Regions from separate parts of the Nocardioides sambongensis genome, predicted to be linked through region 1. Evidence: riboswitches for the same ligand, from Rfam matches in the RefSeq annotation. Region 1 holds a riboswitch; the other holds the start of a gene.

Region 1 (5,799 bases):
CGGTCGAGGCAGCCGCCACCTCGACCGGACCACTCAGGTCGGCCCGGTGCAGCCGCAGCCGCTCGGTGATCCGCCCCAGGTCCTCGGGGGCGCCTCGAGCAGGTCGCCGAGCAGCTCCCCGCGCACCCGCTCGTCGGCCTCCGCCTCGGTGCGGCGGAAGAGCAGCACGAGGGCGATCACCAGCGCGGCGCGCTCCAGGGTGCGTCGGCGTACCTCGTCGAGCTCGGTGGTCGGCCGGGCCACCAGCGTGCCGAGGTGCTGCTCGCCGGCGGCGGCGACCGCCAACCAGGTGCCGTCGGCGCGACGCACCGCGTGCCCCGAGGCGCGGGCCGTCGCCACGTCGTCGGTGAGCAGGTCCGGGTCGGGGGCGTCGGGGCCGCCGACCAGGCGGCGCCCGTCCTCGTCGTAGACGGCGAGCGGCCCGCCGAGCGACGCCGCCACGACGGCCGCCACCTCCTCGACGCCGCCGCCGTTGAGCAGCGCGTCGGTCATCTGGTCGTGGGTCTGCCCGGACTGCTCGGTGGCCTCGGAGCGCCGGCGCAGCTGCTCGTTGGCCTCGTCGGCGGCCGCGACCGCGCTGCGCACGCGGTCGAAGAGCCGGGCGTTCTCCAGCGCCACCGCTGCGTGCGCGGCGAACGCGGTGAGCAGCGCGACCTCGGAGGCGGGGAACTGGCGGACCGTGCGGTGCACCGCGAGCAGCGCCCCGATCACCTGGCCGTCCACCACCAGCGGCACGCCGAGGATCGCCCGGATCTGCTCGGCCGCCACCGCGTCGTCGATGTAGCCGCGGTGCAGGAAGCGGGCGTCGGCCTGATAGTCCGCGGTGAAGTACGGCGCACCGATCTGGGCGACCAGCCCCAGCAGCCCGGTGCCCAGCGGCAACCGCAGCTCCCCGAACTCGCGGGTCAGCGCCCCGTCCGTCACCTTCATGTACGACGCCTCGTCGTCGTTGAGGGACAGGTAGGTCATGTCCGCCCGCAACAGCTGGCGGGCGCGCCGCACGATGGCGGCGAGGATCGTGTCCAGGTCGCGGATCACGATCAGGTCGCTGGCGGTCTGGTTGAGCGCCGACAGCTCCGCCTCCCGGCTGCGCTGGCGGCTCAGCTCCTCGTGCACGCGCAGCGCCAGCTGGTGCTGCTCCCGGGCCTCTGGGTCCGGGGCGTCACCGAGCGCGGCGTCCAGCGCGGCCCGGTCGGCGCCGTCGGCGAGCAGCCGGAGGAAGTCGGCGGACACCGCTCAGCCGAGCCCGTCCAGCGACTCGAGGGCCTCGCCGGCGGCCCGCACGCCGGCGTCGATCGCCCCCTCCATGTAGCCGCTCCAGGCCACGGCGGTCTCGGTGCCGGCCCACTTGATCGGCCCGACCGGGGTGGCCAGGGCGGAGCCGAAGTGCAGCCAGCCGCACGGCCCCGGGTTGGCGTTGTAGCAGCCGCGGATCCAGGGCTTGTCGGCCCAGGAGCCCTCGACGATCGCCTCTGGGCGGCCGGCGCGCGGGCCGAAGTGGCGGGCCATCTCGGCCCGCAGGGCGTCGTGCCGTCGCTCGGCCGGCCAGCGGCCCTCGACCCGCGCGCTCTCACCCTCGAGGAACGCCAGGATGATGCCGGGGCCGCCGTCGGCCATGCACGAGTCGTTGGTCATCCGCGCGGGTCCGGCCTCGGAGATGAGCTGGCCGTTGAGGCCCTGGTCGCGCCAGAACGGCTCGTCGTAGACCAGGAACGACTTGTGCGCCGAGGCCTGCGGCATCCGCTGGGTCAGCTGGTCCCGGACGGCCGGCAGCGGCGGGTCGTAGAGGATCCGCCCGGCCAGGGTGGGCGCGAGAGCCACGATGACCTGCCGTCCGCGGGCGATCAGGCCGCCGCGGCACCGCACGGTCACCGCCTCGCCGGCCACGGTGATCTCCTGCACCGGCGAGTCCAGCACCACCCGGTGGCCGAGCTCGGCGGCGAGGCGCTGCGGGATCTGGGCGGTGCCGCCGACGAACCGCTTCGTCTGCGCCCCGCCCTCGGACTCGCTGAGCAGGTCGGCGGTGACCCCGCAGGTCACCACGTTGAACAGCAGGCCGAGCAGGGAGACCTCGACGGTCGGCACCGCGAGGATGCCGACGGTGCAGATCTCGAGCAGCTCGCGGGCGAGCGGGGAGAGGCCCTGGGCGTCGTACCACTGGCCGACGGTGATCCGGTCCCAGATGTCGGCCTGCGGCGCTGCCCACGGCGCGGCGGCGTCCACGGTGGCGGCCATCGCGTCGAGCTCGCGGAGCACCCGCTCGACCGCGGCGACGTCCTCGCCGTGCGCCCGGTGGAAGGCGTCGCCGCGCAGCACCCGGCCGCCGAGCTCATAGCTGGTGTCGCCCTCCTCGAACTGGTCGTGCACCACGATGCCCAGCTCCGCGGCGAGCGCGCTCATCCGGTGGTGGGTGTCCCCGATCCACTGCGCGCCGAGCTCCAGGTGGACGCCGGGCGCCCACTCCTCGGTGAGGATCCGGCCACCCACCCGGTCGTCCGCCTCCAGGACGACCACCTCCCGCCCGGCGCGGCGCACCTCACGGGCGGCGGTGAGCCCGGACAGGCCGGCTCCGACCACGACGACATCGCTCTCGAGGACCACCGGGGACGGACCTGGGTTCGGCATGGAGGGAGCCTAGTGTCGACCGGTGTCGGGCGGCGCCGGAAATTCTTTCCGCCGATCTCCACGATTCCCGGGACAGAGCTTGGCCCGGCGTGCCATGATTCTTCCCGAGAACCCGAGGTGACCCGAGACGCCTCGGGTTCTCGCTATTTCTCCGGCCTCTGGTCGCCGGCCGTTCTCCACGCCGTTCTCCACGCCGTTCTCCATGCCGTTCTGCACGGCCGTGCCCCCGGCGCTCCTCCCTGGCTCCGGCCGGCCCGTGCTGGGGCGGGCCCTGTACGGTGCGAGTGCCAGTTTCTCCCCACCAGGAGAGAGGGAACCCGGTGAGAGTCCGGGACTGACGCGCAGCGGTATGGGTGACGCACGGAGCACGATGTCACTGGGCCCGAGGGCCTGGGAAGACGCTCCGCGGCGGCTGAGCCCGAGTCCGAAGACCTGCTGGCCCTCCCGGCGACCGCCGTGAGGTCACCAGGGCTCTCGCGCAACGGGCTCCGACCTCGAAGGACCGACATGCGTCGTATCGCCGTCGTGCTCACCCCGCTCACCTGCCTGGCGCTGATCACCGCCGGATGCGGACTCGACTCCGAGCAGTCGAGCGCCGCCGGCTCCACCGTCGAGCTGGACAACTGCGACCACGCCGTGAGCGTCGCACAGGCCCCGAGCGGGTGGTCTCGCTCAACCAGGGCTCCACCGAGGTGCTGCTCTCCCTCGGCCTCGCCGACCGGATGGTCGGCACCGCCACCTGGACCGACCCGGTGCTGTCCTCGCTGGAGGAGGCGAACGCGGACGTGCCGCGGCTGGCCGACAACGCCCCCTCGTTCGAGGCGGTCCTGGATGCCGAGCCGGACCTCGTCACCGCCTCCTTCACCAGCACCCTCGCCGAGGGTGGGGTGGCCACCCGGGAGCAGTTCGAGGAGCTCGGGGTCGGCACCTACGTGGCGCCCAGCGCCTGCGTCGGCAAGTCGGTGGTCTCCTCCGACGGCGCCCGCGACGAGCCCTTCGAGATCGAGCAGGTCTACGCCGAGATCACCGACCTGGCCGAGATCTTCGGCGTCGAGGAGGCCGGGGAGGAACTGGTCGCCGACCTCGCGGACCGCCTGGCGACCGCCGGCGAGACCGATGCCGGCGGCACCACCGCGCTCTTCTGGTTCGCCAACGCCGAGTCGCCGTACCTGGCCGGGTGCTGCGGCGCGCCGGGCCTGATCGCCGACGAGCTGGGGCTGGAGAACGTCTTCGACGACGAGACCGACGAGTGGCCGCAGGTCAACTGGGAGACGGTCGCGGAGCGCAACCCCGACGTGCTGGTCATCGGCGACCTCACCCGCCGGAGCCAGACCGCCGAGACCGCGGCCGCCAAGATCGAGTTCCTCGAGTCCAACCCGGTCACCCGGGAGATGGACGCGGTCCGCCACGGCCGCTACGTCACGGTCACCGGCGCCGAGATGAACCCGTCGCTGCGCACCGTGTACGGCGTCGAGAACGTCGCGGCGCAGCTGCGCGAGCTCGGCCTGGCCGGCTGAGCCCGGGGCCGGCGGTGTCCATGACCAGCCGTGTGGTCCGCGAAACGCGCGCGGGGTCGTCCAGGAGGCGGCCCGGGAGGCGGCCCGGGAGGCGGCCCGGTGCCGGCGCGCCCGGCGCGCGCGGGATCGGCGTGCTCTGGGTCGGCGCCGGTGCCTTGCTGCTCTGCTCGATCGCGGTGGCGATCACCATCGGTCCCTCCGACCTGGGACCCGGGGACGTGGCCGCGGTCGTCTGGTCCAAGCTGACCGGAGCGGAGTCGGGACTCACCCGGATCCAGGACGGCATCGTGTGGAACCTGCGCCTGCCCCGCACCCTGCTGGCGGCGATCTGCGGCGCCGGGCTGGCGGTGTGCGGAGTGATCCTGCAGTCCCTGCTGCGCAACCCGCTGGCCGACCCGTTCGTGCTCGGCATCTCCTCGGGCGCGTCGACCGGCGCCGTCTCGATCGTGGTGCTCGGGCTCGGCGCGGGATCGATCGGTCTCACCGGCGGGGCGTTCCTCGGGTCGCTGGCGGCCTTCGGTCTGGTGCTGCTGCTCGCCTTCGTCGCCGGCGGCACCACCGACCGGGTGGTGCTCGCCGGGGTCGCGGCCACCCAGCTCTTCTCGGCACTGACCTCGTTCATCGTCTACCTCGCCGCCGACGCCGAGCAGACCCGCAGCGTCCTCTTCTGGCTGCTGGGCTCGCTGGCCTCGGCCACCTGGGCCGACGTGACGGTGGTCGGGCTGGTGCTCCTCGGCTGCCTCGGGGTCTGCCTGGTCCGCGCCTCGGCGCTCGACGCGTTCACCTTCGGCCAGGACGCGGCGGCCTCGCTCGGGGTCGACGTGGCGCGGACCCGGCTCCTGCTCCTGGTGGTCACCGCGCTGATGACCGCCGTGGTGGTGAGCACCTCCGGCGCGATCGGCTTCGTCGGCCTGGTGCTGCCGCACGCGGCGCGAGCCCTGGTCGGCTCCCGGCACCGGGTGCTGCTGCCCACCGCCGCACTGATGGGGGCGGTCTTCCTGCTCTGGGTCGACACCGCCGCCCGGACCGTGCTGGACCCGCAGGAGCTGCCGGTGGGGGTGGCGACCGCCCTGATCGGAGTGCCGGCGTTCGTGGTGCTGCTGGCCCGGAGGGGGAGGGCCCGATGACGCTCGAGGCCCGCGACGCCGGGTGGCGGGTCGGGTCGACGGCGATCGTCGACCGGGTCTCGTTGCGCCCCGGGGACGGCAGCGTGGTCGGCCTGCTCGGGCCCAACGGCTCCGGCAAGACCTCGCTGCTGCGGATGCTCGCCGGCCTGCGGCGACCCACCAGCGGACGCATCGTCCTCGACGGCGCCGACCTGGCCGGGCTGCCCCGCCGGGACCTTGCTCGCCGGGTGGCGCTGGTGGAGCAGGACGTCAGCACCGACCAGGACCCCACCGTGCGGGAGGTGATCGACCTCGGCCGGATCCCGCACCGGCCGGCGTGGAGCGGGGACCGGGCCGTGGACCGGGCTGCGGTCGCCGCGGCGGCGGCGACCACCGACGTCGCCGACCGGCTGGACCGGCGCTACTCGACACTGTCCGGTGGGGAGCGGCAGCGGGTGCAGATCGCCCGGGCCCTGGCCCAGGAGCCGAGCGTGCTGCTGCTCGACGAGCCCACCAACCACCTCGACGTACGGCACCAGCTGGAGCTGCTC
Region 2 (5,799 bases), 2.1 Mb from region 1:
CGCCTGGTCCGCGGCGGCGACCTCGGCGAAGGACTTGCCGTCCCACGAGCCGAACTCCATCTCGGCGAACGCCGGCTCCTCGGTGACCTCCAGCCCCAGCCGGGCCGCGATCAGGTCGGCGGTCTCGCGGGTGCGGCGTACCGGGGAGGCGATGACGGCGTCGAGCCGGTCGCCCAGCTCGCCCAACCAGGCGGCGGTGTGGCCGACCTGGTCCCGGCCCTCGTCGGAGAGCGGCGGGTTGTCGCCCCCCAGGCCCCCGGAGAACCGGCGCCCGGAGGTGTGCGTGGTGACCCCGTGCCGGACCAGGACCAGCGTCGTCGACGCTCCGCCGCGCGGATCGCTCATCGGCTGCCGCCCTAGAGCCCGCTCTCCTCGTTGCGGACCAGGATCCGGGAGCACTCCTCGCAGCGCACCACGTCGTCCGCGGCGCGTCCACGGATCGCGGCCAGTTCGGCGGCGTCGAGGGTGAGCATGCAGGCGCCGCAGCGGCGGGCGCGGAGCAGGGCGGCGCCGACCCCGTTGCGGGTGGTGCGCAGCTTCTCGTAGAGCGCGAGCAGGTCGTCGGGGATCGCTGCGACGATCGGCGCACGCCGCTCGCCCGTCTCCCCGATCCGCTCCTCCAGAGCCGCGGTCTGCTCCTCGCGCTCGGTGGTCAGCGCGTCGAGCTGACGATCGACCTCGTCGAGGTCGCTGCGCAGCTGCGCCAGACCGGTCTGCGCCTGCTCGAGGCGCTCCATCACCTCGAGCTCCTCGTCCTCCAGGGTGGAGATCCGGCGGTCCAGGCTCTCCAGCTCGTGCTGCATCCGCTCGAGGTCCTTGGGGTTGCCGATCAGCCCTGCGTCGATCCGGTCCTGGTCGCGCTTGCGGCGCGCCTTGACCTGCTCGACGTCGCGGTCGGCCTGCTCCTGCACGGCGGTCAGGTCGTCGACCTTGATCTGCTCGTCGCGGATCCATCCCTGGGTCTCGGTACGACGCGCGGTCAGTGCGGCGATCTCCGCGGTCTGCGGCAGGTTCGCCTTCTGGTGGCGCAGCTGGTCGACGCGGGCGTCGACCTCCTGCAGCTCCAGCAGCCGCAGCTGCGCGGACGGTTCGGCCTTCATCGGGTGCCCCTCACTGCGCTCACAGTCTCATTGTCCAAGGATCGGTCACGGTCCGGCTCACCCGGGTCTCGACGGCGTCACCGAGGGCGTCGCGGAGCTTGCGCTCGACCACCGGCAACCAGGTCCACTCCGCGGCCCAGTGGGCCACGTCGATCAGCGCCGGGCCGCCCCGCTCCACGAACTCGGCGGCCGGGTGGTGGCGCAGGTCGCTGGTCAGGTAGACGTCGACGTCGCTGCCGGCCACCCGGTCGAGCAGGAAGTCTCCGGCCCCGCCGCAGACCGCGACCCGCCGCACCGGCCGGCCGGGATCACCGGCGATCCGGACCCCGTGGTGGGTGGTGGGCAGCGCCTCGGCCACCGTCTCCGCGAACTCGCCGAGGGTGGTCGCGGCGACCGAGCCCACCCGCCCGGTGCCGGTGCGGGTGGTGCCGGGGTCGGCGAGCTCGCTCACGTCGTAGGCGGGCTCCTCGTAGGGGTGCGCGGCAAGCATCGCGCGGACCACCGCGGTGCGCACCGAGCGGCCGAGCACCGCCTCCACCCGCACCTCCTCGACGGTCTCGATCTCGCCGATGGTGCCGATCATCGGGTGGGCACCCTGCAGCGGCCGGAACCGCCCCTGGCCGGGGGCGGAGGTGAAGGAGGCGAACTCGTAGTCGCCGATCCGGCCGGCGCCGGCCTCGGCGATCGCGGCGCGGACCGGCGCGGCGGCGTCGGCGGGCACGAAGACGGTCAGCTTGTCCACCGGCTCACCGGGGGCGCTGAGGATCGGCGCCAGGTCGGTCAGCCCGAGGGCGCCGGCCAGCGCCTCGGAGACGCCGTCGGCGGCCTGGTCCGCGTTGGTGTGGGCGGTCAGCAGGGCGCAGTCGGCACCGGCCAGGGTGGCCAGGGTCCGTCCCTTGGGTGTGGTCGCGGCGAACCCGTGGACCGGCTTGAGGAAGAGCGGGTGGTGGACCACCAGCAGGTCGGCCTTCCAGTCGGCGGCCTCGGCGGCCACGGCCGGAGCGGGGTCCACGGCGAACATCACCCGCCTCACCTCGCGCTCCGGATCGCCGAGCACCAGGCCCACCGCGTCCCACTCCTCCGCGGTGGCCGGTGGGTACCAGGTGTGGATCAGGTCGAGCAGATCGGAGAGGGCCGGCATGCGCAGCAGCGTATCGAGGCACTACCGTGGCCGTGCCAGTCGACCTCCGAGAGGTCAGGGAACCCGGTGCGAATCCGGGACTGACGCGCAGCGGTATGGGTGACGGGCGGAGCACGAAGCCACTGGGCCCCGACGCGAGGACGGGCCTGGGAAGGCGCTCCGCACCGGTGGATCCCGAGTCCGAAGACCTGCTGGCCCTTGCGGCATCCGTCGCGAGGTCGGAACGCGGGCCGCGCGGGGGTCCGGACCTCGAAGGACACACCATGGTGCGAGCCAGACCGGACCGCTGCCCCGGCGTGCTCCGGCCGTGGCCGGCCGCCGACGGCGCGCTGGTGCGGGTGCGGGTGCCCGGCGGTCGGCTCCCGGTGCCGGCGCTGCGCGCGCTGGTCGACGTCGCCACCCGGTACGGCGACGGGCTGGTCCGCCTGACCGGCCGCGCCAACCTCCAGCTCCGCGCCTTCCCGACGATCACCGGCAGCACCGATGACGGCGTCGAGGTCCGGCTGCCCGAGGAGGTGGTGGCCGCGATCGAGGCCACCGGCCTGCTCCCTTCGCGCGCCCACGACCTGGCCCGCAACGTGCTGGTCTCCCCGCAGACCGGGCTGGCCGGTGGTCGCGCCGACCTGACCCCGGTGCTGGCCGACCTGGACGCCGCGCTGCTGGCCGCTCCGGACCTGGCCGGCCTGCCGGGGCGCTTCCTGTTCACCCTGGACGACGGTCGCGGCGACCTGGCCGACCGGCACCGCGATCTCGGCCTGGTCGCGCTGGACGCGGACCGGGTGCAGCTGCGGGTCGGCACCGGATGGGGCGCCGTGCTGCCCGCCCCCGGGCCCCGGCCGCTCTGGTCGACCTCGCCCGGAAGTTCCTGTGCCGGCGCGGCGCCGGGCCGGGCGCGGCCTGGCACGTCGCCGAGCTGACCACCCCGCTGGCGCCCGCGGTACCGGCCGAGCCGGGGGCCGAGGTCCGCGCGCCCGCCCTCCCGTTCGGCCCGGTGCCGGGCGGCCGCCACGTCCCGATCGATCCCGACGGCGCGATCCACGCCGCCCTGGTCGCCGACTGGGCGACCACCACCGACCTGGTCGTGCTCACTCCGTTCGGCGGGGTGCTCGTCCCCGAGGAGGAGAGCCGATGACCCCACCGACCCGCCGCTACGACTACGTCGCCGACGGCCCCGCGATCTACCTGGACTCGTTCGCCACCATCCGCCGGGAGGCGGACCTGAGCCGGGTGCCGGCCAGCGCCGAGAAGGTCGCGGTCCGGATGATCCACGGCAGCGGCCAGACCGACCTGACCCGCGACCTGGTGGTGCACCCGCGCCTCGGCGACGCGGGGCGCGCGGCGCTGGCGGCGGGCGCGCCGGTGCTCTGCGACGCCCGGATGGTGGCGATGGGCGTCACCGCCAGCCGCCTGCCCGCGGGCAACGCGGTGCACTGCTTCCTGACCGAGCCCGAGGTGCCGGGGCTGGCCGCGGCGTGGGGCACGACGCGCACGGCGGCGGCGGTGTCGCTCTGGGAGCCCCACCTGGCGGGCGCCGTGGTCGCCATCGGCAACGCGCCCACCGCGCTGTTCCACCTGTTGGAGATGCTGGTCGACGGTGCCCCGCGACCGGCGGCGATCATCGGCTGCCCGGTCGGCTTCATCGGCGCAGCGGAGTCCAAGCAGGCCCTGGTCGACCTCGCCACCGAGCACGGCATCGACGTGCCCTACGTGACCGTGCGGGGCCGGCGTGGCGGCTCCGCGATGGCCTCCTCGGCGGTCAACGCGCTGGCCCGGGAGGCGGAGTGAACGGCCCGGGCGGGTCCGGGGCGTTCACCGTGGTGGGGATCGGCCCCGGCGACCCCGAGCTGATCACCTTCAAGGCGGCCCGGGTGATCGGGGCGGCCGCGGTGGTGGCCTACCACGCCGGGGTGCGCAAGCAGTCCCACGCGCGCCGCATCGCCGCCGATCTGATCCCGGCCGGCGCACGCGAGGAGGAGCTGCGCTACCCGGTGACCACCGGCACCACCGACCATCCCGGCGGCTACGCCGGCGCGCTGGCCGACTTCTACGCCGAGTGCGCCACCCGGCTCTCCGCCCACCTCGACGCCGGCCGGGACGTGGTCCTGCTCGCCGAGGGCGACCCGCTCTTCTACGGCTCCTCGATGTACCTGCACGACCGGTTCTCCGACCGCTACCGCACCGAGGTCGTCCCGGGGGTGCCGGCGTTCTCCGCGGCCACCGCGGCGGTCGGCGCGCCGCTGGTCCGGCAGAAGGACGTGCTCACCGTGCTGCCCGGCACGCTCCCCGAGGCCGAGCTCGCCCGGCGCCTCGCCGACACCGACGGCGCGGTGATCATGAAGCTCGGCCGCACCTTCCCCGCGGTGCGCAGCGCCCTGGAGCAGGCCGGCCGCCTCGACGGCGCCTGGTACGTCGAGCGCGCCTCGATGCCCGAGCAGGAGTGGCGCCCGGTGGCCGAGGTCGACCCGGCCTCGGTCCCCTACTTCTCCCTCGTCGTGGTGCCCGGCGACACCGCGCCGGCCCGCACCGCGGACCGGCTCCGCGGCGACACCGCGCCGGCCCGCACCGCGGACCGGCTCCGCGGCGGCCGGGAGGCCCGGACGGAGGTGGGTGCGCGGACCGCGGACGAGGCGCGGCCGGGGCCGGCCTCGGCCCCCCTCCTCGTGGTCGGTCTCGGCCCCGGACCGGACGCCTGGCTCACCCCCGAGGTCGCCACCGCACTGGCGGAGGTGGACCACGTGGTCGGCTACGCGCCGTACGTCAACCGGGTGCCGCAGCGCCGCGGCCTGACCCGGCACGCCTCCGGCAACACCGTGGAGGTGGATCGGGCGCGACAGGCGCTCGACCTGGCGCTGGCCGGGGAGCGGGTCGCGGTCGTCTCGGGCGGCGACGCCGGCGTCTTCGGGATGGCTGCGGCCGTGTTCGAGGCGGCCGAGGACCCGGCGTACACCGAGGTCGAGGTACGGGTCCTGCCCGGCGTGAGCGCCATCCAGGCGGTCGCGGCCCGGGCGGGCGCCCCGATCGGGGCGGACTTCGCCGTGGTCAGCCTCTCCGACCGGCTCAAGCCCTGGACCGTGGTGGAGCGACGGCTGCGCGCGATCGCCGAGGCCGACCTCGTGCTGGGCATCTACAACCCCGCGTCCCGCTCCCGGCGCGAGCAGGTGGCCGATGCGGTCAAGGTGCTGCTCGAGCACCGCTGCGCCGACACGGTGGTCGTCGTCGGCCGCGACATCGGACGCGCCGAGGAGTCGCTGACGGTGACCACCCTCGGCGCCGTGGACGTCGCCGCGATCGACATGAAGTGCCTGCTGATCGTGGGCGCCTCGTCGACCCGGGTGACCCCCGGCGGGGCGGTCTGGACGCCGAGGTTCGTGGAGCGGTGACTCACCGCGACCGGCGCGCGGACTCCTGCGTCGGGGAGTCGCGCGTCGAGCGCTCCCGGTCCGCGGAGTAGAGAAAGGACTCCCCCGCACCCGGCGCCTCCGGTCCGGCCAGCGCCCGGCCGACCAGGATCACCGCCGCCTGGCGCAGCCCGGCGCGCTCCACCTGGTCCGCGATGTC

The links. A riboswitch is a leader RNA that binds a small molecule or an ion and turns the genes downstream of it on or off. The one in region 1 is predicted to bind cobalamin.
Region 2: another riboswitch for cobalamin. It lies ahead of FIV43_RS06825 (hypothetical protein); the one in region 1 lies ahead of FIV43_RS16705 (ABC transporter substrate-binding protein).

What each region holds. Positions count from the first base shown of each region.
Region 1 covers NZ_CP041091.1:3,563,033-3,568,831, forward strand. The annotation lists gene FIV43_RS16690 (PucR family transcriptional regulator) at 1-19, opposite strand, end outside; gene FIV43_RS16695 (GAF domain-containing protein) at 34-1,233, opposite strand; gene FIV43_RS16700 (flavin monoamine oxidase family protein) at 1,237-2,625, opposite strand; cobalamin riboswitch at 2,897-3,079, shown strand; gene FIV43_RS16705 (ABC transporter substrate-binding protein) at 3,288-4,142, shown strand; gene FIV43_RS16710 (FecCD family ABC transporter permease) at 4,274-5,269, shown strand; gene FIV43_RS16715 (ABC transporter ATP-binding protein) at 5,266-5,799, shown strand, end outside.
Region 2 covers NZ_CP041091.1:1,457,860-1,463,658, forward strand. The annotation lists gene FIV43_RS06810 (histidine phosphatase family protein) at 1-345, opposite strand, end outside; gene FIV43_RS06815 (zinc ribbon domain-containing protein) at 357-1,100, opposite strand; gene FIV43_RS06820 (Nif3-like dinuclear metal center hexameric protein) at 1,120-2,241, opposite strand; cobalamin riboswitch at 2,261-2,451, shown strand; gene FIV43_RS06825 (hypothetical protein) at 2,505-3,158, shown strand; gene FIV43_RS22080 (hypothetical protein) at 3,233-3,373, shown strand; gene FIV43_RS06830 (precorrin-8X methylmutase) at 3,370-4,026, shown strand; gene cobJ (precorrin-3B C(17)-methyltransferase) at 4,023-5,621, shown strand; gene cobM (precorrin-4 C(11)-methyltransferase) at 5,623-5,799, opposite strand, start outside.